One region of the Georgenia sp. M64 genome, then DNA from elsewhere that is predicted to be linked to it. Evidence: riboswitches for the same ligand, from Rfam matches in the RefSeq annotation. Region 1 holds a riboswitch; each other region holds the start of a gene.

Region 1 (7,324 bases):
GCGCGCGAGACCGACCGCGCGATCGAGGTCCGCGGCCTCGTCCAGGAGTTCGGGCACGGACGCGGACCGCGGTTCCGTGCCGTCGACGACGTCTCCTTCTCGGTGGTCCGCGGCACCACCCACGCGCTCGTGGGGGAGTCCGGCTCGGGCAAGACCACCACCGCCCGCGCCGTCGTCGGGCTCCGACGACCCACCGCCGGCTCCGTGGTGGTCGAGGGGGCGGAGGTCACCGGGCTGCGGGGGGAGGCCCTGCGCCGGTTCCGCCGGGGGACCCAGCTGGTCTACCAGAACCCGTTCAGCTCCCTCGACCCGCGCCAGAGCGTGACCGAGATCGTCGCCGAGCCCCTGCGCAACCACGGCCGCACCGACCGACGTGACCGGCGGCGCCGGGCGGCCGAGGCCCTCGAGCAGGTCGCGCTGCCGGCCACGCTGGCGGCCCGTCGGCCGGCGGAGCTCTCGGGCGGGCAGCGGCAGCGCGTGGCGATCGCCCGGGCCCTCGTCCTGGAGCCCGCGGTGCTCGTGCTCGACGAGGCGGTCTCCGCGCTCGACGTCACGGTCCAGGCCCAGATCCTCGACCTCCTCGACCGGCTCCAGCAGGACCTGGGCCTGACCTACCTCTTCATCTCCCACGACCTCGCCGTCGTCCGACAGATCGCCGACACCGTCTCGGTGATGCGCGACGGCCGGGTCGTCGAGCACGGCCGCGCGGCCGACGTCCTCGACCACCCAGCCCACGACTACACCGCCGCCCTCGTCGAGGCGATCCCGCACCGCGCGGCGGCCCCCACGAACGGAGAGACCAGATGACCGCCGTCGGCATCTTCACCCGCATCCTCGACGACGCCTCGCCGGCCGAGCGCTACGCCCACGCCGTCGAGCAGATCCGCCTCGCGGAGCACCTCGGGCTCGACTCGGCGTGGGTGGCCCAGCACCACTTCGACCGCGACGAGGGCGGCCTGCCCTCCCCGCTGGTGCTGCTCAGCCACGTCGCGGCCCTGACGAACCGCATCCGGCTCGGCACGGGCATCATCACCCTCCCGCTGGAGGACCCCGTGCGCGTGGCCGAGGACGCGGCCGTCCTGGACGTCCTGTCCGGTGGGCGGCTCGAGCTGGGTCTGGGCAACGGCGGCACGCCGAAGTCCTTCCCCGCCTTCGGGCGCGCCCACGCCGACCGGCGCGAGATCTTCGCCCGGCACCTCGCCGCGCTCCTCGAGGCCCTCGAGGGACGGGCGCTGGCCGACGAGCGCAACCACCTCTACCCGCCGGCGCCGGACCTGGGCCGGCGGATCTGGCAGGCGACCTTCTCCGTCGACGGCGGTGCGCGGGCGGGCGAGCGCGGGGACGGACTCATGCTCTCGCGCACCCAGCCGCGCCCGGCCCACGCGCCGGACGCCACCCTCAGCGAGCTGCAGGACCCCGTGATCGACGCCTACCTCGCGGCCCTGCCCGACGGCGTGGCGCCGAGGATCCTGGCCTCCCGCACGCTCGTGGTCGCCGAGGACCCGGCCCGCCTCCGGCCCCACGCCGAGGCAGGCCTGCGACGCGCCGCCCAAGGCCTGCGGCGCCAGGGCCACCACCTGCCCGAGGACGACGTCGACGCGCTCCTGCGGCGCACCGACAGCCACCTCGGCACGCCCGAGCAGGTCCTCGCGGAGCTGGCCGAGGACACGGCCCTGGCCCGCGCCACGGACGTCTCGTTCCAGGTCCACTCCATCGACCCGCCCCACGAGGACGTCCTGCGCTCCATCGAGCTCATCGCCACCGAGGTGGCCCCTGCGCTGCGGACCGGGCTGCGCGCCGGGCTCCCCGCCCCCGTGGCATGACCTCCCCGACCAGAAGAGGACCCGACATGAGCACCGCACCCACCACCGCCTCCGCACCCACCACCGTCCCCACCGACCCCGACGTCCCCCCGGCGGTCCCCGACGTCGTCGACCACCTCCTCGGCACCCGGCCGGGCAGCCGGCTCGACGAGATCCGCGGCGCGCGGCCCGCCGCCCGCGCGAACGCCCAGCGCAGCCACGAGGCCCTCCTCGAGCCGGTCGACCCCACCCACGTCTCGCTCCTCGAGCGCTCGGTGGTGGCCGCGTTCGTCTCGGCACTGCACGGCTCGGGTCCCGTCGCCGCCCGCTACGCCGCCCACCTCGGGGCGGCCGACCCGCACCTCGCCCGCGTCGTCGCACGCGAGGTGGCGAGCGGCGCGACCACGGGACCGTACGGCGCCTACCGTGAGCCGGCGCTGGCCGGGGAGAGCAGGCCGGGCCCGGTGTACCGGGTCCAGGACGGCGAGGCGCTCGGGGCCCGGCTCACCGCGGCGCTCGAGCACGCGCACCTGCTCGTCCTGCGGCCCCGCGAGGCGAGCCCGGCGGCGCTCGAGCGCCTGGCCGCGGCGGGCTGGAGCACCGACGGCATCGTCACGCTCGCCCAGCTGGTGTCGTTCCTCGCCTTCCAGGTCCGCGTCGTCCACGGCCTCGGTGCGCTGGCCGCCGAGGTACCGGATGGTGGCACCGCCGAGGCACCCGACGGCGTCGCCGGCGAGGCGCCGGACGGTCTCGCCGGCGACCGTCCGGAGCCCGGGCCGGCTGAGCGGGCGCCCGCCCAGGTCCTCACCTACCCGGACCTCCGTCGTCCCGAGGCGTTCACCCGCGACCAGCTCGGGTGGGTCCCGTGGCTCGAGCCCCTGCCCCGCGAGGAGCTCACCGAGCGGCACCTCGACGGGCTCGTCGACCGGCGCCGTGCGGACAACGACTACTTCCGGCTGCTCGTGCGCGACCCCGAGGTCCTCGCGGCGCGCACCCGCACCGACAACGACATCTTCTACAACACCCGCGGCGGTCTGCCGAGGGCCGAGCGCGAGCTCGCGGCCACCGCGGCCAGCCGCCTCAACGGCTGCGTCTTCTGCGCCTCGGTCCACGCCCGCTTCGCTGCGCACCACTCGCGGCGTCCCGAGGACGTCCAGCGACTGCTCGACGAGGGCGTCTTCGCCGACCTCGGACCGCGGTGGGACGCGGTGGTCGCCGCGGCGGTCGCGCTGAGCAGCACCCCGCCCACGTTCGGCGCGCAGGAGGTCGGCGCGCTGCGGGCCGCCGGGCTCGACGACCTCGAGATCGCCGATCTCGTCCACGGTGCGGCTTTCTTCGGGTGGGCCAACCGGCTCATGCTGTCCCTCGGCGAGCCAGCGGAACCGGGGGTGTGAGGCAGCCCACGTCCCGGTGCGGTCCACGCACCGGGACCGATGGTTGACACCTGAAGCAACGCCCACCTACTGTCATGTCGAGGTCAAGAGCGTCAGCGTCAAGCCCCGGCTCGCTGGCCGGCAACCCCCCACGTGCGGGGGGTGCCCCGGGTGATGACCTGGTCCCGCGAGTGCGCGGGACAACCGCCGAGCACGAAGGAAACTCAGGACGAATGAACACGCACCAGGGCCCCGGGCAGAACGTCTTCTCGCCGCGCCGCTCGATGTGCATGTGCATGTGTCGTCCCGGTATGTCCATCTGACGACATACCCCGCGACGCCCCGGCACCTGCCGACGCGTCACCCCTGATCTCGAGCCCCCCGCCGCGGGCGATTGGCACGCCACGCGCGGGACCGGCCGGTCAGCCTTCCTTCCGCCGCGCCCGCCGCCGGCGCGCCGACACCTGGATGTGTGCTCCCATGACCGCTCTGCTGCTCCCGCGTTCCGAGAACCGCCCCGCCCAGGTCGCCCTCGACCTCACCGCGCTCGGCGTCACCGCCGACGACGACCTCGGGGCGGACCTGCCCGTCGCCAAGGCCGACCTGGCCCGGCTCGCCTCCTACACCCGCGCCGCCCACGAGGCCGGCGTCGACTTCGTCGCACTCGGCGAGGGCTTCCGCCTGCGCACGGACCGGGTCCTGCGTCCCGAGTCGTGGCTCGACCCCGTGGTCGCGGCCCGCCGCATCGGCCCGCACGCCGGACCGGGCGGGCTCGTCGCCGCCGTCCCGGCCGGGGCCGACCTGCGCCCCGTCGCCGCCGAGCTCGCCCAGGTGGGCCTGGTCGGCACCGCCTGGGCCGGCGTCCAGACCCGGGCCGGCGCCCCCGCGGCCCGCCTCGCCGGTGAGGAGCGGCCCGCCCGCGGCACCGGCACGCGCGTCGTCGTCGAGGTGCGCGACGAGCGCGACGTCGAGACGGCCGGGTCCTTCGCGGACGTCGTGCGCATCCGCGAGCAGGACGCCGCGTGGGCACGGGAGCTCCGCTTCGCGGTGCGCGCCGCCGCCCGGGCCGCCGGGCGCGGGGACATCCCGGTCCTGGTCGACCTCCACGCCGTGGTCTCCACCCAGCGCAGCGCCGCGGTCGAGCGGGCGGCCCTGGTGGCCGACATCGCCGGCGGCGCCCCGTGGACCGGGGCGCTGGCCGGGGTGGGCACGGTCAGCGACGTCGCCGACACGATCGAGGCGTGGGTGACGGGCGGGTCCGCGGACGGCGTCGTCGTCGTCCCGGGCTCGGTCCCGGCCGACGTCGCGGCCCTCGTCCACGGGCTGCTGCCCGAGCTGCGGGGCCGCGGCCTCCTGGCCCCCGCGACGACGGCGGTGCGACCGGTCCGCGTCCCCTCCGCGCCGGCTGCCCGCGTCGCGGCAGCCCGGCGTCCCGCCGCCGCCCGGGTGGCTGTCCCGTCCTGACGCTCGCACTCTTGACAGGCCCGGTCCCGACCGGCCGGTCCGGACCAACGCCGTCCGCTGCCGCCGTCCTGGACGTGCGCCGTCGCGATGGGCCGGGTCGGTCCGCGGTGTCACGACACCGCGGGCCGGCTCAGGGCTCCTCGCGCCGGAAGATGATGATGAGGACGCGCAGGACGAGGATTACGGCGACGACGAACAGGGCGGTCGCCAGCACCGTGTAGAGGTTCACCGTGCTGGTGACCATCGGCCCGCCGGTGACGCTGAAGAGCACCACGGACATCATCCCCGCGGTCGCGCCGAGCACGGTCAGCAGGGTGCGGTGGACGAGGTGGGTGACGATCTGCCGGTCCCGCGGGTCGGCGAAGAGCCGCACGTTGGCCGTGAGACGGCCGTGCTCGACGGCGTCGGCGATGCGGTCCACCCGCCGGGGGAAGCGGCGCAGCACCGGCAGCAGGCCGCTGACCTCCTGCTCGAGGGTCTCCTTGAGCCGCGCGGCGCCGGTGATCCCCGCCATCCGCTCACGACCCATCCCCTTCGCCTCGGTGACGAGGTCGTAGGAGGGGTCGATCGCCCGCAGGGTGCCCTCGAGGGTGGCCATCGCGCGGAAGACGGCGGCGACCTCGGGCGGCACCCCGAGGTGGAAGGAGTTGATGAGCGCGAAGAGGGAGGTGAACGCGGCGGCCCCCTCGGCGGAGCCGCCCGCGCTGTAGCGCAGGATGAGCACCCCCAGGGCCTGCTCGAGGTTGCGCTCGTCGATGTCCTCGGGCCGCTCGACGAGCTCGAGGAGGGCGTCGGTGGCCGCCATCGAGTCACCGGTGCCCACGGCGGCGAGGAAGTGGCCCATCGCCTGGCGGGTCTTGGCCCCGAGCCGGCCCACAGAGCCGAGGTCGAGCATGGACAGCGTGCCGTCGTCGGCCACGAGGACGTTGCCCGGGTGGAGGTCGACGTGAAAGATCCCGCTCTCGAGGAGCTGGTCCATGACCGTCTCCAGCAGGGTCTTGGCCAGGGCTGTCCGCCGCTGCGGGCCCAGCGCGGCGAGCACCTCGTGCGCCGCGCCGACGGGCAGACCGGGGAGGCGGTCCATCACCAGCACCCGCGGCCCGCTCAGCCCCCGCACGGGGGTGGGGACGACGATCCCGTCCCTGCCGTCGAGCGCGGCGGCGACGCCGAGCATGTTGTCGCGCTCGATGGTGAAGTCCAGCTCCTCGCGCAGCGCCGCCGAGAACCCGTCGGCGAGGTCGACGAGCCCGATGTCGTGGCCCCAGTCGGTGCGGCCCTCCAGGGTGGTGGCGAGGCGGGCGACGATGTCGAGGTCCCGGTCCACGTCGTGCTCGATGCCGGGGCGCTGGACCTTGACCACCACCTTGCGCCCGTCGTGGAGGACGGCGGCGTGGACCTGGGCGACCGAGGCCGCGGCGAGAGGTGTGGGGTCGAGCTCACGGAAGACCTCGCCCGGGTCGCGGCCGGTCTCCGTGGCGATCGTCCCGCGCACCACCTCCCAGTCGACCGGTGCGGCGTTGTCCTGGAGCTGGACGAGCTCGTCGATGAGCTCGCGGGGGAGCAGGTCGTTGCGGGTGGAGAGCTGCTGACCGAGCTTGACGAACGTGACGCCGCCGTCCTCGAGGGCCCGGCGCAGCGAGCGGGCCAGGTCGCGGCGCTCGGCCACGGTGCCCAGCGCGAGGTGCCGGCGCCCGCGCAGGAACCTGCCGAGGCCGTGCCGGGTCGCGATGCGCAGGATCTCGACGTACCGGCCCGAGCGGGTCATCCGGGCGCGCCAGCTGTGCCAGGCGTCGAACGGTCCGGGCAGCGTGCCCTCGGGCACGAGGAGCTCGGCCAGCACGATGAGGACCATGGCGACGACGAACGTGAACGCCCCGAGCAACGTCAGGTACAGGCCGAGCTCGACCGACGGGACGGTCAGCACGGGCTCGCCCACGAGAGCGTCCAGGAGGGGGCGCGAGACCCAGATGGCGACGAGGGTGGCGACGGCCGTGCGCAGGAACGAGACGCGCACCCCCAGCAGCCGCCGGACCACGCCCATGAAGAGCAGCGTGAAGACGACGTAGGAGACGACCGCCAGGACACTGATGAGGCCACCTTGCTCGTTCACGCCCAGCAGTCTTCCAGCCCGTCGCGCTGCCGTCCGGCAAGTGGCCTTCTCCCGGTCCGGCGTGCGGGGGCCGCCACGCGGTGCCAGCGTGGGGTCATGCGATTCGGGTACACGCTGATGACCGAGCAGAGCGGTCCGAAGGACCTCGTCCGCTACGCGGCGCAGGCCGAACGTCGCGGCTTCGACTTCGAGGTCAGCTCGGACCACGACTTCCCGTGGCTGGACGCCATGGGGCACTCGCCCTACGCCTGGAGCGTCCTGGGGGCCGTCGCGCAGGTGACGGAGCGGGTCGAGCTCATGACCTACGTGACCTGCCCGACCATGCGGTACCACCCCGCCGTCGTCGCACAGAAGGCAGCGACGATGGGCCTGCTCAGCGACGGCCGGTTCATCCTCGGCCTCGGTTCGGGGGAGAACCTCAACGAGCACGTCGTGGGGGAGCGCTGGCCGGCGGTGGGGGAGCGGCACGGCATGCTCGAGGAGGCGGTCGTCATCATCCGCGACCTCCTCGACGGCGAGGATCTCACCTTCGACGGGCAGCACTTCCGGGTCGACTCGGCGAGGCTGTGGGACCG
Region 2 (7,324 bases), 1.6 Mb from region 1:
CCTGGAGCAGACCGAGCGCCACTCGACCCTGGCGCTGCCGGTCCCGCCGGAGCGGCTGGAGGCCTGGCGAGCCGAGGCGGGCGCCGTCGCGGGCCCGGACTACCGCCTCGTCTCGTGGACCGGGCCGACGCCGGAGGAGCGCCTCGCGGGGATGGCCGCGCTGCGCAGCCGGATGAGCACCGACGTCCCCTCCGCCGGGCTCGAGTTCGAGGAGGAGGCGTGGGACGCCGAGCGGATGCGGCACGCCGACGAGCAGCTCGTCGCGCGCGGCGGCTCGCAGATGGTCACCGCCGTGGAGCACCTGCCATCGGCTGAGCTGGTCGCGTTCACCGCCCTGGACCGGCGCGAGCAGGACGTCATCTTCCAGCAGGACACCCTCGTCCGCGCCGACCACCGTGGGCGCCGCCTCGGGCTCCTGGTCAAGGCGGCCAACCTCCAGCTCCTGGCCCGGACCTTCCCGGGTGCGCGCCGGGTGCACACCTGGAACGCCGGCGAGAACCGCTTCATGCTCGACATCAACGAGCGCATGGGGTTCGTCCCCGCGAGCGTCGAGGGGGCGTGGCAGCTGCGCCTGGCGTGAGAGCGGCGCCTCCCTCGCTCGCCTGGGTCGGGAGCCTCGGTCGGGAGCCTCGCTGGGGCTCCTCGACCGGCAGCTCGTCCCGGGTGCTCAGCCCGCCGGGAGGTGGACGGCGAACCAGTCCAGTGCGAGCCGGGCGACCTCGTCCATCCGGTCGCCCACGCCGGGCTCGGCGCCCGCGAGGAGCTCGAGCCGGGAGCCGGCGGGCAGCAGGTGCAGCCCCTCGCGGGTGATGACCACCTGGTCGCTGGCCTCCTCGGTGTGGTCCCCGTGGACGAGGAGGACCGGCACCTTGACCGACCCGAGCAGCTCGGCCTGGTCGATGAGAGAGAAGTCGGCGAGGGTCTGGCGCGAGATCACGGAGTACTCCCGGGCGGCGGCGACGTTGTCGTCCGGGATCCGCGCGTGCCCCAGCCGTTCGAGGTCGTCGAGCTGTCCGGGCGAGAAGATCTCCTCCCACGGGTACGACATCGGTCCGGTCATCGCGCCGGTGAGGACCATGGTGACGACGTGCGGCGCCGCCGCCCGCATCGCCGCGAACGTGCCGAACGAGTGGGCGTGCACGGCCTGGACCGGGTAGCCCTCCTCGGCGAGCCACGCCGACGCCGAGCGGATGTCCTCGACCTCTCCCGCCACCGTGACGACGTCGTCGTCGCTGGCACCGCAGCCGGAGAGGTCCACCTGGAGGGTGGCGTACCCGGCGGCGCGGTACGCGGCGGCGAGCCGGTCGAACCGGGTCGAGGAGTGGCGGTCGGCGAGGAAGCCGTGGACGAAGAGCACCGCCGCGTGGCCGCCGGCGGGCTCGAAGGTCCCCGCGAGGTGGACGCCGCGGGGCGTGTTGATCGAGACCTCGGCCATGCCCCCACGGTAAAGGGTTGGTATGGGGCCGGTCAGCCCCTTCGTCGCCGGTCTCGCATCGCGGTCGCGGGCTCGTCGGGCAGGTGGGCGCGCCGGGCGGGCGGACCCGCCCGCCCGTGCGGTGTCAGGAGCCGGTGCCGACGGCGGCCGCCAGCCGGTCGAGGCACGCCCGCCAGAACTCCTTGGTCTCCGCAACCGCGTCCGCGCCCGGCAACCTGGTGTGCTGGACCGCCACCCGGACCTTGGCGCGGCCGTCGCGGCCCGGCGGCACAGGCTGGACGAGGACGCTCACCCGGCTGCCGTCGTCGCCCCGGAGCCGGAGCGAGCGCGGCTCGGTCGCACCCACCAGCGGCCAGTCGACGTCGAGCCAGTCGCTGCGCAGATCCTCCTCGCCGAGGTAGGGCCAGACCTGCTCAGCGGTGGCGTGCAGGGTGCGGGTCACGCCGGCCTCGAAGTGCCCGAGCGAGCTCTGCCCCGGCAGGCGCAGGCCGCGGGCCTGCTCGTAGCCGACCGTCACCGACTGCGCCCACCAGGCGTCCACATCGTGCTCGCCGCCGAGCCAGCGCGCGATGTGGGCGTGGTCCCACTCGCGAGCGCCCGCGTCGTCGAGGAGCGTGTACCAGGACGTCCGCGAGCGGCCCGTGGCGGCCTGGAGCCGCTCGTCGCCGACCTGCTGCTCCTGGCCGCGGATGCCCATGGCGGCGAGCCTACGCGCGGGCACCGGTCCGGTCAGCGCTGCTGGCGCAGCCGGTCCATCTCGGCGGCGATCTGCGCCGGTCCCGGCGGCGGGGAGTAGACGTCCATCGCGTGGAACAGCAGCCCGATGCCCCAGCCGAGGATCGGGAAGACCGGCCAGAAGAACGACGCCGCCCCGGTCATCCACCAGATGACCACGAGCAGGAGGTTCACGCTGACGTAGGCCAGGAGGTGAGCCTTGAAGTCGCGCTTGTCCTTGAGCCGCTTGACCGCAAGACGGCGGAGCTCGGCCTCGTCCGGGACGGGGTCGGCTGCGCCCGAGGTGTACTGCCCGGGTGTGTACTCGGTCATCGTGATCTCCTCACTCCCCCCACAGCAGCGTCACCCCCGGGGCGACGCCGGGCAAGGGCCCTCGGTCCCCGCGGCCGGTCCGCCCGGGTACTCGCCCCCCGGGTGCGCCGTCCCGGCGCCCGGGGGGCGCGCCGGGTGGGCCGTCGCTCGTGCGCTCAGGTCCTCGGCAGCCGTCCCCTGGTGAGGTACAGGATCGGACCGACCCAGCTGATCGCGATGACCCCCGCCCACCGCGTCTTGCTCCCGGCGACCGCCCACGCCGGCCGCCGGGCGAGGTCCACCCATGCCGTGACCGCCAGGGCGGCCTCCGCGACGCCGAGCGCGGTGACGGCCCGCCGCTGGGTGGTGCTCAGGTCGGACCAGCTGCGCGCGCCCATGGGGGACTCCTCGTCTCGGGTGGGACCAGTCTTGCCCGTCCTCCCCGGCCCTGACCAGGGCCCAAGGGCTCGACGGCGCCGCCGGCCTGCGCCACGCTGGGCCCACGCCGAGCAGAAGGAGGCCCCGTGACCTGGCCCCGACCCCCGGCCGTCGGCGTGACCGGCTCGCTCGTGCTCGTCGCGCGCGCCTACGGCGGTCCCCAGCACCAGGCGCTCGTCGAGCGGGACGTCCCCGCGCCCGGCCCGGGCGAGGTGCTCGTCCGGGTCCGCGCGGCCGCGGTCAACCCGGCCGACGTCAAGCGGCGCGAGGGGCTCTTCGGGACCACCCGCACGCCGCCCCTCGCCCTCGGCCTGGAGCTCTCCGGCGTCGTCGAGGCGCTCGGCCCGGACGTCACGGACCTCGACGTGGGCGACGGCGTCGTGGGCCGCCCGCGTCCGGGTGCCGGCGCCTTCGCCGAGCACACCCTCGCCCGGCGACGCGACGTCGTGGCCAAGCCGGCCGGTCTGCCGCACGAGGTCGCCGCCACCCTCCCGATCGCCGGGACGGCGGCCTGGGACGCGTTCCACCAGGTCGACCCCGGCGCAGGCCGCACGCTCCTGGTCATCGGGGTGGGGGGCGGGGTCGGTGATCTCGTCGCCCAGCTGGCCCGGGCCGCCGGGACCCGGGTGGTCGGCACGGGCAGCGAGAGCAAGCGCGCCCGTGCCGAGAGCCTCGGGGTCACGTTCGTGGCCTCCGGTCCTGGCGCGCTCGCGGCCGTCCGGGCAGCCGGCCCGGTGGACGCCGTGCTCGACCTCGCCGGAGGTGAGGCGCTGCGCAGCCTCGTCGCGGTCGTGGCCGACCGTGCGAGCGTCGTCAGCGCGGCCGACCCCGCCGCCGCCGTCGCGCTCGGGGGGCAGGCGCTCGAGCGAGGACCGGACGTGCTCGCGGACGTCGTCGCCGCGGCCGCGGAGGGTCGTCTGCGCCCGAACGTCACCGCCACCTACCCGCTGACACGCGCGGCCGACGCCGTGGCGCAGGTCGAGGGCCGGCACGCCGCCGGCAAGGTGGTCGTCCTGCCCTGAGGCCCATGTCTCAGGACGTGGGATGCGGGGCCCGCATGCTGGCGCGTGCACCCATACCCCGGCGAGTATGGAGCGTCCATCCCGAGCGGCCGAGAGACCTGGCTCCCCGACGCCGCAGCAACCCGCACCTGCGGGTGCTCCCGCCAGGACCGATGGAGCGTGATCCCATGTCCACCTCTAGCCTCTTGGCTGTGCCGACCACCCGCCCCACGGTCTCCTTCGAGCTCTACCCGCCCCGGCGGCCCGAGCTCGGCGAGGTCGTGTGGCAGCGCATCCTGCGGCTGGCCGAGGCCGCACCGGACTTCTTCTCCGTCACCTACGGGGCGTCCGGGTCCTCCCGCGACGCCTCCGAGCGCCTGGTCCGCCGCATCCTCGACGAGACCGGCGTCCCGGTCATCGCCCACCTCACCTGCGTCGGGACCACCCGCGAGGAGCTCGGCGCGCTCGTGCGGCGCCTCCTCGGCCTGGGGGTGCGGGACTTCCTCGCGCTGCGCGGCGACCCGCCGGCCGGTCAGTCCGTGTGGGCCCCCGCGGCCGGTGGTCTCGCCCGCTCCAGCGAGCTCGTCGGGCTCATCCGCCAGGTCGAGGCCGAGGAGCTCGGCGCACCCCGCGCCGACGGCGGCCGGGAGGCCGGCGTCACGGCGGCCGGGCCCTCGCCCGTCGCCCGCGAGCTGGGGGTGGACCCGGCCGACGTCGTCTCCGTCGCCGTGGCCGCCTATCCCTGCGGGCGCAGCCACACCCGCGAGGCCGAGCTCGCGGCGCTGCGGGAGAAGCAGGCGGCGGGCGCGGACTTCGCCATCACCCAGGTCTTCTACGACGTCGACTCCTACGCCTCCCTCGTGGCGGACGCCCGGGCGGCCGGGGTGCTCATCCCGATCCTGCCCGGCATCATCCCGCTGACCGACCCCGGCCGCCTCGCCCGGCTCGGCGAGCTCACGGGCGTCGACGTGCCGCCGGCCCTGACGGCTCTGCTCGCCGTCGACGACGAGGCCGAGCGCCTGCGCCGGGGCGTGGCGGCCACCGTGGACCTGGTCGAGGGCGCGCTCGCCGCCGGCGCACCCGGGCTGCACCTGTACACCTTCAACCGGGACCGGCCGGCGCTGGACGTCCTGGAGGCCCTGCGCGAGCGCGGGGTCAACAACCCCGCGCTGCCCACGGGCCTGCGCAGGAACCCGGCCCGGCCGGGCGCCCTGCCGCTCGAGCGCCGCTGACGTGGGGGCCGTGCTCGCGCGTCTGGACGTCGGCGGCGAGACGGTGGTGCTGCGCCGCGCCGTCGCCACCGACGTCGCCGGCATCGTCGATCTCCTCGCCGCCGACCAGCTCGGCGCCGGCCGCGACGGCGGCGACCTCGCCCCGTACCTGGCCGCCTTCGCCGCGATCGACGCCGACCCCGCGCAGCTGCTCGTCGTCGCGGTCGACGAGGGGGGCCGGCTCGCCGCCACCTTCCAGCTGTCCTTCATCCCGGGCCTCGCCCGGCGGGGGAGCCTGCGCGCCCAGGTCGAGGCGGTCCGCGTGGCGCCGGACCGCCGCGGCGACGGGCTGGGCCGAGCCATGATCACCTGGGCCGTGGACGAGGCCCGGCGGCGCGGCTGCACCCTCGTGCAGCTCACCACCGACAAGCGGCGGACCGACGCGCGGCGCTTCTACGAGGGGCTCGGGTTCACCGCCACGCACGAGGGGATGAAGCTTCTGGTCGCAGCGGACGGCGACGGCGTCTAACGTGTTCGCGGGCCTCGACCGGGGCCCGCGAGCAACGTGGGAGGACACATGCAGCAGCGCCGTATCGGCGACCGTCCCGTCAGCGCGATCGGTCTCGGTGGGATGCCGATGTCGATCGAGGGCAGACCGGACGAGGCGAGGTCCATCGCCACCGTGCACGCCGCCCTCGACGCCGGCATCACCCTCATCGACACCGCGGACTCCTACCACCGCGACCCCACCGACGTCGGGCACAACGAGCTCCTCATCGCCAAGGCCCTGCGCCTGGCCGGGGCCTCCGCCGACGACGTCCTCGTCGCGACCAAGGGCGGGCACCGCCGTCCGGGGGACGGCACGTGGACCAAGCAGGGCGACGCCGCGTACCTGCGCAAGGCCTGCGAGGCGTCCCTGCAGCGGCTCGACGTCGAGGCGATCGGGCTCTACCAGTTCCACCGGCCGGACCCGGCGGTGCCGTACGAGGAGTCGGTCGGTGCGATCCGCGACCTGCTCGACGAGGGCAAGATCCTCATGGCCGGCATCTCCAACGCCGACCCCGACCAGATCCGCCTCGCCCAGGAGATCCTCGGCGGACGGCTCGTCTCGGTGCAGAACCAGTTCTCGCCGTCGTTCCGCTCCAGCGAGCCCGAGCTCGAGCTGTGCGCGGAGATGGGCATCGCGTTCCTCCCGTGGAGCCCGCTGGGCGGCATCAGCCGTGCGGGCGACCTCGGCTCCACCCACGCCGCCTTCGCCGAGGTCGCGGCCGAGCGGGGCGTGAGCCCCCAGCAGGTCGCCCTGGCCTGGGAGCTGGCCAAGGCGGACGTCGTCATCCCCATCCCGGGGGCCTCCCGGCCGGAGAGCGTGCTCGACTCCGTCGCCGCGGTCGAGCTCGAGCTCACCTCCGAGGAGCTGGCCCGGCTCGACGGCTGAGCGTGGGGGCCGGCCCGGCGCGCGCCGGGCCGGCCCCGCCGGCTCACCGGCGCAGGCTCTCCTCGGTCCCCACGTGGATCCCGAGCCGCGGCAGGACCACGCGGTGGACGAGCAGCACGAGCGCCGTCGCGGCGAGGGCCACGGCGAAGACGGCGACCGAGGAGCCGACGTCGCCCATGAGGTCGGGGTCGACGATCATGACCACGGCCAGGGTGAGCATGAGCATCCCGCCGGCGAGCTTGAGCAGGCGGCCCTGCTTCTCCTGCAGCCGGGTGGCCCGCAGCCCGACGACCGCGGCGCCGAAGAGGGCCAGCTCGTCGAGCTGGTAGATGAGCAGGTACAGCGCCAGCAGGAGGACGAAGGTGCCCGCGGTCGCGCCCTGGCTGGTGAGGAGGTTCGTCCACAGCACCGGGAACCCCGCGGTGCAGGAGAACTCCACCAGCGAGACGCCCGCGGCGAGGACCACGGTCGCCCCCACGAGGGCGGGCAGCGAGTCGCCCTTGGCGATCACGGCGCGCATGCCGCGGTACAGCCCCGGCCGCCGCTCGTCCGCGATGGTGAAGGACAGGCCCTGCCGGTACCAGAAGTAGTCCTTGATGTTGACGACGGCGAAGAACAGCGCCACGAGCGCGACGAGCACCCGCAGCCACGCCGACATGCCCACCACGGTGAGGACCGTGAACAGCCCGGTGATGAACAGGCCGTAGATCGCGGCGGTGACGGTGATGAAGGTCAGGCCGATGACGGCCGTGCGCCGGCGTGACCCGCTGTGCAGCGT
Region 3 (7,324 bases), 1.5 Mb from region 1:
ATGGCCAGGGTGCCGCACAGCGTGACGAGAGCGGTGGGAACGACCATCGCGCGTCGGGTCGCCCCCGTGACGGCGCCCATCGCGGCGATGGCGGAGGCCCCGCAGATGGAGAAGCCGGTGGCGACGAGCAGGCTCTCCTGCCTCGGCAGGCCGAGCAACCGCCCGGCCAGGAGGGTTCCGGCGAAGGTGATCAGGACGATGCCGACCACGACGACGAGGGTGCGCCAACCCAGGTCGGCCACCTCTCCCAGGCTCAGGCGCAGGCCCAGCAGCACGATGCCGAGGCGCATGAGGCGCTTGCCGGCGAAGGTCAGGCCGGGGCCGAGCGGACCGGCCACGAGACGGGCGCTCCGCGGGAGGTTGGCCGCGAGGATCCCCAGCACCACGGCGACCGTCAGCGCCGGGAGCTGCGGCACCACCCGGTGGACCGCCACCGCCACGAGCACCGCCCCGACGGCGGCGAGCAGGCCGGGCACCGCCCGGCCTGCGCTCACGCGCCGCCCCGTCCGCGCCGCCGCCGGTGCGGTCATCGGGGCGCGAGCCCCGCGTGGTCGAGCGCGTCGTCGGCGGCCTCCCGGGCGTCGAGCGAGCGCGCCGTGCCGGGCAGCGAGGGGGCCGTGACCGAGGGCACGGTGAGCTGGAAGACGCCGGCCGCGAGGAGCACCACGGTGGTGAACAGTGCCAGACCCGTCAGGCCGAGCGGGTGCAGACTCACCCAGGCCAGCGTGGTGACCGCGAGGAGGGCGGCTGCGGCAATGAGCGTGGCCGCACCCCGACGTCGGCGCGCGGCCTCGGCCGGGAGCGCCCAGCCACCCTGGGCGAGGGTCACGGCGAGGAGCACGACGAGGTTGAGGCCCATCCCGACCCACACCGGGTGGATGCCCAGGTGGAAGGCGGCCGGGTCCCAGCCGCCGAGGTGGTACCAGGTCAGGCCGGCCGTGAACCCGGCAACCAGCGCCGCCAGCGCCGCCCGGCGGGTGGCGACCGGCCAGAAGAGCACCGCGGCGACCGGCGCGAGGGTGGCCCCGTTGCGCAGGGTCCAGGCCAGCACGTTCCACCAGGCCGACTGCTCGGTGCGGAGCAGTGCGAAGACCACCATGAGCGCGGTGAGCAGGACGAGGGACCAGCGCGTGTAGCGCACGAGGTCGGCCTCGCTCGCCCGCGGGTTGAGCGCGGCGCCGACGTCGCGGCCCAGCGACGTCGCCCCGGAGAACTGGCAGGGGCCGCCCCAGCCGATGGCGCAGGCCCAGAGGCCGAGGAAGAACACGGCCGCGAGCGGCGCAGGCAGGGTCTCGGTGACGAACCGGGTGACGCCGAGCAGACCGAGACTCTCGCCGGGGACCGCGACGGCGGCCGCCACCCCGATCGCGACGCCCAGGACGATGAACGGCAAGGCCATCACGGCCGCCCAGCCCAGGCCCTTGCGGCCCTCCTCCGGCGTCCGGCAGGACAGCGCCATCTGGAAGGCGGCCTGCGCGAGCAGCACGTTGACCACGAAAGTGCCGAACCACGCCACGATGAGGGTGACGCCCGCCGCCGCGGGATCCACCAGCTGTGGGTGGGTCGTGGGCAGACCGGCGAGGGTGCCCGGACCGGGTCCGGCCAGGACGGCGGCCGCACCGACGGCGAGCATGGCGACGAAGACCGCGACGTTGGCCGTCTGGGTCAGTGCGACGGATCGCATGCCGCCGCCCCACAGGAAGGCGAGCAGCAGCAGGGCGGTGGCGATGACCGAGCCGTGGATGCTCAGACCCGTCACCGCGTGCAGAGCGGTGGCGAAGGCGATCGCGGTCGCAACCGACCACATCGGGAAGGTGAAGGCGGTGATCGCCCCGCCGACGGCGCGGGCCGCGCGGCCGAACCGGTCGCCGATGAGACCGGTGATGGTCACCACGAGCCGCTTGCGCAGCGGCACCACGAGCAGGGCGGCGATGAGCGTGATCTGGACGATCTCGGCCACGCCGTACCAGACGGCGGAGACGCCGGTGCGGTACGACAGCTCGAGGATGGCGATGAACGAGGAGCCGGAGAACAGACCCGTGATGCAGAACGCCACGGTGATCGGCCGGAAGTTCCGTCCGCCCACGAAGTAGTTGGCCGCGCCGCCCGCCCGCGCGCGGACGGCCCGACCGGCGAGGACGAGGAAGGCGGTGTAGGCCAGGGCGAGCCCGACCGTCCAGAGGCCGACGGTGGTCATCGCGCCGCCTCCGTGGTGACGTCCCACTTGTCGTCGACCGGCACGCCCGCCGCGGCGACGAGTCCGTACGCCGGGCACCGCCGAAGCACCTCCTGGCGCAGGACCTCGGCCTCGGACGCGGTGGCGTCGGTGCGTAGGGCCACCGCGAGCGCGACGTGAGAGAAGTACGGCGGCACGTCCGCGGTACCGGCGAAGCCGCGGACGTCCTGGGTGGCGTCGGCCTCCACGTGGAGGGCGTGCACGGTGTGGCCACGCTCCCTGGCCACCGCCTCGACGACGACGGTCAGGCACGAGGCGAGGGCCGCGGCCACGTACTCCATCGGGGTCGGACCGCTGTCGTCGCCTCCGAAGGAGCGCGGCTCGGCGGCCACGAAGTCGAACCCACGCACGCTCAGGCGGGTGGTGTAGCTCCCCGCCCACTCGCCGCGGGCCCGGACGTGCTTGATGCGGGGCCGGTCGTCGGTCGGGCGCCCGGCGCGTTCGTCGAGATGCCGGTCGGTGGTCACGGGCATGGTGCTTCTCCTCCATCGGTCCCGGCGTGAGCACCCGCCCCCGCGAGGCGGGGAGGTTGCTGCGGCTTCGTCGAGCCAGGTCTCTCGGCCGCTCTGGATGGGTGGAGGGAACGTACGAAACCGGCGAGGGAGGGCCCGACCGGCGCCCGCATCGTGAGCGGCGGCGCGTCAGGTGCCCGCATGGCGAGACGAGCACCGGCCGACGTCCGCGGCGGGGAACGTCTGTGGGACAGGACGCTCCGACCGGCCGGGGTCGAGGACGGGGTGTTCGGCTGATGTCGTCGACGTTGTTCCGCCCGACTCGGCCCGGCAGCTGCCGACCCGGGCGCCGCTTGACGGCCGGGCACCGCTTGTCACGCCAGGGCGCCCGGTCCGGTCAGCACCTCCGCGTCGAGGTCGAGGGTTCCGGGGTGAGGTCGAGGTTCGGCGCTGCTGGCTCACCCCGCCCGGTACTGAGTCACGGGCCGACATGGCCGGCGGGAGCCACGAGCACGGCGGCCCGCCCAGCTCGACGATGCCTCGGCAGGCGAAGCCTCGTGACCGAAGGACCACAGCACGCGGCGGAGCCCCCGACCCCTCGCCGTGTGGCGGGGGCCGGGGGCTCCGGCGGTCGTGCGGTCGTGCGGTCGTGCGGGTGGAGCGGGTGGTGGTTGTCAGACGGTCACCGGGGTGCGGTCCTGCGCCACCACCGGCGCGGCCGGGACGCTCCGCAGCGTGGTCAGCGCCCACCCGACCAGGATCCACAGCACACCCAGACCCATCACCAGGGCCGCGACACCGTAGGAGACCACCGAGGTGAACAGCGACGCCCGCAGGAACGAGGCGTTCATCACCGAGGTCCGCTGCTGCTGCAGCGCCTGGTGCTCCTCCGAGCCCTCCTCGACCTCACGCATCGCCGCACCCAGCTCCGCGTACGTCCGACCCTCGGTCCCGGCCAGCGCGTGCTCGTTGATGATCTGCGCCTGCGCGTACGCCGAGAACGGACCATCGACCTTGTCACCCGGCAGCATCGAGGAGTCCTCCGGCACGGTGATGTTCTCCGCGGCGAGCTGGCTGCTCACAATGCCCCAGGTGACCCCACCAGCGACGATGAACAGGATCCCCGCGATGATCGAGACGATCCCAGCGATCTTGGTAGCGGACTTGCTCATGATTCGATTTCCCGTCTTCGTGCGGGCCACCGATCCGGCGTCCCGCTCCATGTGCTCCGGGCCGGTGTGGGGGGCTCGGGCTTCTTGTCGGGATAAACGTAGAAGCGACAAACCGGGCAGAGTCAGGACCGAGGTCCCGGCGGTGCCGGGACCTACAGCCGCCCGTACCGCACCCATAGGTCCCGGTTCTGCTCCGACGAATCCTTGACACCTGGATGCCGCTCCAGAATTATGGCCACTTATGGGGGCATGAAAGCGCTTACACCGCGAGGCTCTCCACGTGCGACCCAACCGCCTGACAACGGAGTCACCTCATGCACCGACAGCACACGAAGAGCCGGCTTGCCGCCGGCGCACTTGCCGCCGCCGTGGCGCTGACGACCGCCCCGCCCGCGGTCGGCGTCGGCAGCCACACGCCCACCGCCGACCCGCACGAGGGGGCCACTGTGGGGTGGGCGACCGCGAACGGAGGGACGGACGGTGGCGCCGGGGCCCCTGCGGAGAACGTCTACGTCGTTTCCGACCGCGCCGAGCTGGTGGCCGCCCTCGACAACGCCGGCGCTCCGGACGAGCCCAAGATCATCTATGTCCAGGGCACGATCCACGGCAACGAGGCGCCCGACGGCCGCCTGCTCGGCGAGCAGGACTACGCCCCGGGGTACAACATCGAGAAGTACCTCTCCTGCTTCACCGCCGACGGCTGGAGCGACCAGACGCACGACTACTGCGGGCAGATGCGCCGACTGCGCCAGACGGGCAGCAACAACCTCAAGCGGCAGCAGGAGATCAAGATCCCCAGCAACACGACCCTGCTCGGCCTCGGTGACGACGCCGGGTTCCGCGCGACGAACATCATGCTGCACGTGGACAGCGACATCGTGATCCGCAACCTCACCGTCGAGGCACCGGTGGACTGGTTCTCCTCGTGGGACCCGTGGGACGGCGCGGACGGATCGTGGAACGCGCGGTTCGACGCGATGTCGTCGGTGACCGCGAACAACATCTGGGTCGACCACGTCACCTTCACCGACGGGGCGTACCCCGACAGCGCCGCACCGCTGGGTCCCAACGGCAAGCCCGCCAACCGCCACGACGGTCTGTTCGACATGAAGGACGGCACCGACTTCGTCACGATCACCAACAGCCGGTTCGTCGGGCATGACAAGACCATGCTGCTCGGCTCCGGTGACGGGAACGCGGACACCGACGCCGGACGACTGCGTGTCACCATCGCTGGGAACTACTTCGAGGGCACCTCGCAGCGCTCGCCGCGGGTGCGCTTCGGCGATGTTCACGTCCTCAACAACTACTACGTCGCGCGCGCCGAGGACCCGGTCTGGCCCGTCCTCTCCGGCGCCAACGGCGGGCACGGGTACTTCCTGGGTCTGGGGTACGACTCCAGCGTGGTCTCCGAGGCGAACGCCTTCGAGTACACCGGCCCCGGTGCCGACGAGACCATCGTCGTCGAGCACTGGAACGCCACCGAGTTCGCGGACTCCGGCTCGTGGTTCAACGCCCGGCCCGTCGACGTCGAGGCGCTCGCCGCGGCCGACTACGAGACCAACCGGCTCGCTGCGGTCGCCGAGGCGCAGGCGGAGGGCACCGCGGCGCCGGACTGGGCGCTGACAGGGTTCTCGACCGACGTCCGCTGGGACCCGGCCGAGGAGTACGACTACGACGTGCTCACCGACTACGCCGACGTGAAGTGGCACGGCAAGCACGCCACCGGCGCCGGGGCACTGGTGGTCCAGCGCCCCTAGGCGCCCTCTGTTCAGCGACCACCGCGGGCCGGCACCTGATGGGTGCCGGCCCGCGGGCGTCAGTGATCCGAAGAGGCCGAGCTGGTCGCCGCCGCGGCGGCACCGTTGACCGCCGGGGCCGGCGAGGCGCCGAGCGAGGCGACGACCTGGGCGAGGTCGATGCCGGAGAGTGCCTTGACCACCTGCTGTCCCTCCCCCAGGACCTGGCCGGCGATCTTCGTCACAGCGCCCGCGCCGTCGGTCCCGACGACGGTGAGGTTGTCGATCTGACCGACCGGCTCCGCGGCGGCGCGGATGATCTCGGGCAGCCGCGCGACGACCTGCTGCGCGATGACCGCCGAGCCCTGCTCGGCCAGGGCCTTCGCCTGCGCCTCGGTCGCGGCCGCCTCGGCGAGGCCGCGCGCCCTGATCGACTCGGCGTCGGCCTCACCGCGGGCCTTGATCGCCTCGGCCTCGTTCCGCTGGGCGGAGAGCTCGGCCTGGGCGAGCGCCTGGCGCTCGTAGGCGGCCGCGTCGGTCTCGGCCTTTCGGGCATCCCGCTCACCCTCGGCCTGCTTGGCCGCGGCGTACGCGGCGGCGTCGGCGGGCTTACGCACGTCGATGTCGAGCTGCTGCTCGGCCACCCGGGCCTTCTCCTGCAGGGCCTCACGCTCCTGCGCCGCCACGACCCGTTCCTGCTCGGCGCGGGCGAGCTGGCCGGCCGCGTCCGCCTCGGCGGCGGCCCGGTCGGTCTGGGCCTTGATGGTGGCCTGCTTGAGGGCGAGGTCGCGCTGGCGCTCGGCGATCTGCTCCTGCGCGGCGATCTGGGCCGTCTCCGAGACCAGGCGCGCCTCGGCCTCCTTGACCTCGGCCTCCTGACGCGCCGTCGCGGCCTGCGCCCGGCCGAGGTTGGCGAGGTAGTCCGACGCCGGGGTGGAGATGTCGGAGAGGTTCACCAGGTCGATGTGGAAGCCCTGCTGGTACAGGTCCGGCTTGATCGACTCGAACACCCGGTCCTGCAGCGCCTGGCGGTCGGAGATGATCTGCTCGACCGTCATCGAGCCGAGGACCGGCCGTAGGGCGCCCTCGAGCGACTGCTGGAGCGGGCCCTCGAGCTTGGCCTGCTGGCTGGTGAACCGCTGGGCCGCGCGTCGGACGCCGTCGACGTCGCCGCGGACCTTGAAGAGCACCGAGGCCTTGACCGAGACGGCGATGAAGTTCTTGTCCACGCCCTCGACCGTGAGGGAGAGCTGGCGCTGCTCGAGCGAGATCTTCGTGGCGGACTCGACGAACGGCTTGACGTACGCGCGGCCGCCGATCACGACGCGCGGGCCCTTCCCGTCCGTGGGTGTCCCGGCCGGCGGGACGGCGTCGAGGCTGCCGGTCGGCCCCTCCTTGGCGTTGCGGCCGACGATGACGAGGGCCTCGTTGAGGTCGACGGTGCGGATCGACTTCCTGACCACGACGAAGACGACGATCGCCACCAGGACGAGCACGGCGAGCAGGGGGATGGAGCCGAGGAGGACGTCCACGAAGCTTCCTTCGGTTTCAGGGATCGGGTAGCGCTCACGCTATCGGAGGCAGCGGTCCTGACCTGCACCGATGCACAGCACGGAGAGGTGTTCCGAGCGAGCGCACCGGTACGTCCTCGTCGGCAGCACCGACGTCGAGCGATGGAGCCGCGCCGTCGGAACTGCGCGGTCGAACGATGGGGCTCGCCGTCAG

Evidence for each region. Region 1 has a riboswitch for S-adenosylmethionine ahead of AAEM63_RS12155 (hypothetical protein). Riboswitches for the same ligand answer to the same signal wherever they lie in the genome.
Region 2: linked by a shared signal. The riboswitch ahead of AAEM63_RS00450 (methylenetetrahydrofolate reductase) and the one ahead of AAEM63_RS12155 (hypothetical protein) in region 1 are both predicted to bind S-adenosylmethionine.
Region 3: linked by a shared signal. The riboswitch ahead of AAEM63_RS00180 (OsmC family protein) and the one ahead of AAEM63_RS12155 (hypothetical protein) in region 1 are both predicted to bind S-adenosylmethionine.

The regions. Positions count from the first base shown of each region.
Region 1 covers NZ_CP145809.1:2,696,782-2,704,105, reverse strand. The annotation lists gene AAEM63_RS12170 (ABC transporter ATP-binding protein) at 1-807, shown strand, start outside; gene AAEM63_RS12165 (putative FMN-dependent luciferase-like monooxygenase) at 804-1,823, shown strand; gene AAEM63_RS12160 (alkylhydroperoxidase domain protein) at 1,850-3,196, shown strand; SAM riboswitch class IV at 3,278-3,388, shown strand; gene AAEM63_RS12155 (hypothetical protein) at 3,656-4,639, shown strand; gene AAEM63_RS12150 (AarF/UbiB family protein) at 4,770-6,749, opposite strand; gene AAEM63_RS12145 (TIGR03557 family F420-dependent LLM class oxidoreductase) at 6,846-7,324, shown strand, end outside.
Region 2 covers NZ_CP145809.1:89,717-97,040, forward strand. The annotation lists gene AAEM63_RS00420 (GNAT family N-acetyltransferase) at 1-580, shown strand, start outside; gene AAEM63_RS00425 (alpha/beta fold hydrolase) at 668-1,435, opposite strand; gene AAEM63_RS00430 (hypothetical protein) at 1,560-2,132, opposite strand; gene AAEM63_RS00435 (2TM domain-containing protein) at 2,165-2,482, opposite strand; gene AAEM63_RS00440 (PLDc N-terminal domain-containing protein) at 2,638-2,859, opposite strand; gene AAEM63_RS00445 (NADP-dependent oxidoreductase) at 2,986-3,921, shown strand; SAM riboswitch class I at 3,995-4,080, shown strand; gene AAEM63_RS00450 (methylenetetrahydrofolate reductase) at 4,089-5,132, shown strand; gene AAEM63_RS00455 (GNAT family N-acetyltransferase) at 5,143-5,640, shown strand; gene AAEM63_RS00460 (aldo/keto reductase) at 5,689-6,546, shown strand; gene AAEM63_RS00465 (hypothetical protein) at 6,590-7,324, opposite strand, start outside.
Region 3 covers NZ_CP145809.1:31,683-39,006, reverse strand. The annotation lists gene AAEM63_RS00190 (putative sulfate exporter family transporter) at 1-530, opposite strand, end outside; gene AAEM63_RS00185 (sodium:solute symporter family protein) at 527-2,197, opposite strand; gene AAEM63_RS00180 (OsmC family protein) at 2,194-2,709, opposite strand; SAM riboswitch class I at 2,719-2,813, opposite strand; gene AAEM63_RS00175 (aromatic ring-opening dioxygenase LigA) at 3,363-3,860, opposite strand; gene AAEM63_RS00170 (pectate lyase) at 4,175-5,620, shown strand; gene AAEM63_RS00165 (SPFH domain-containing protein) at 5,680-7,131, opposite strand; gene AAEM63_RS00160 (spore germination protein GerW family protein) at 7,321-7,324, opposite strand, start outside.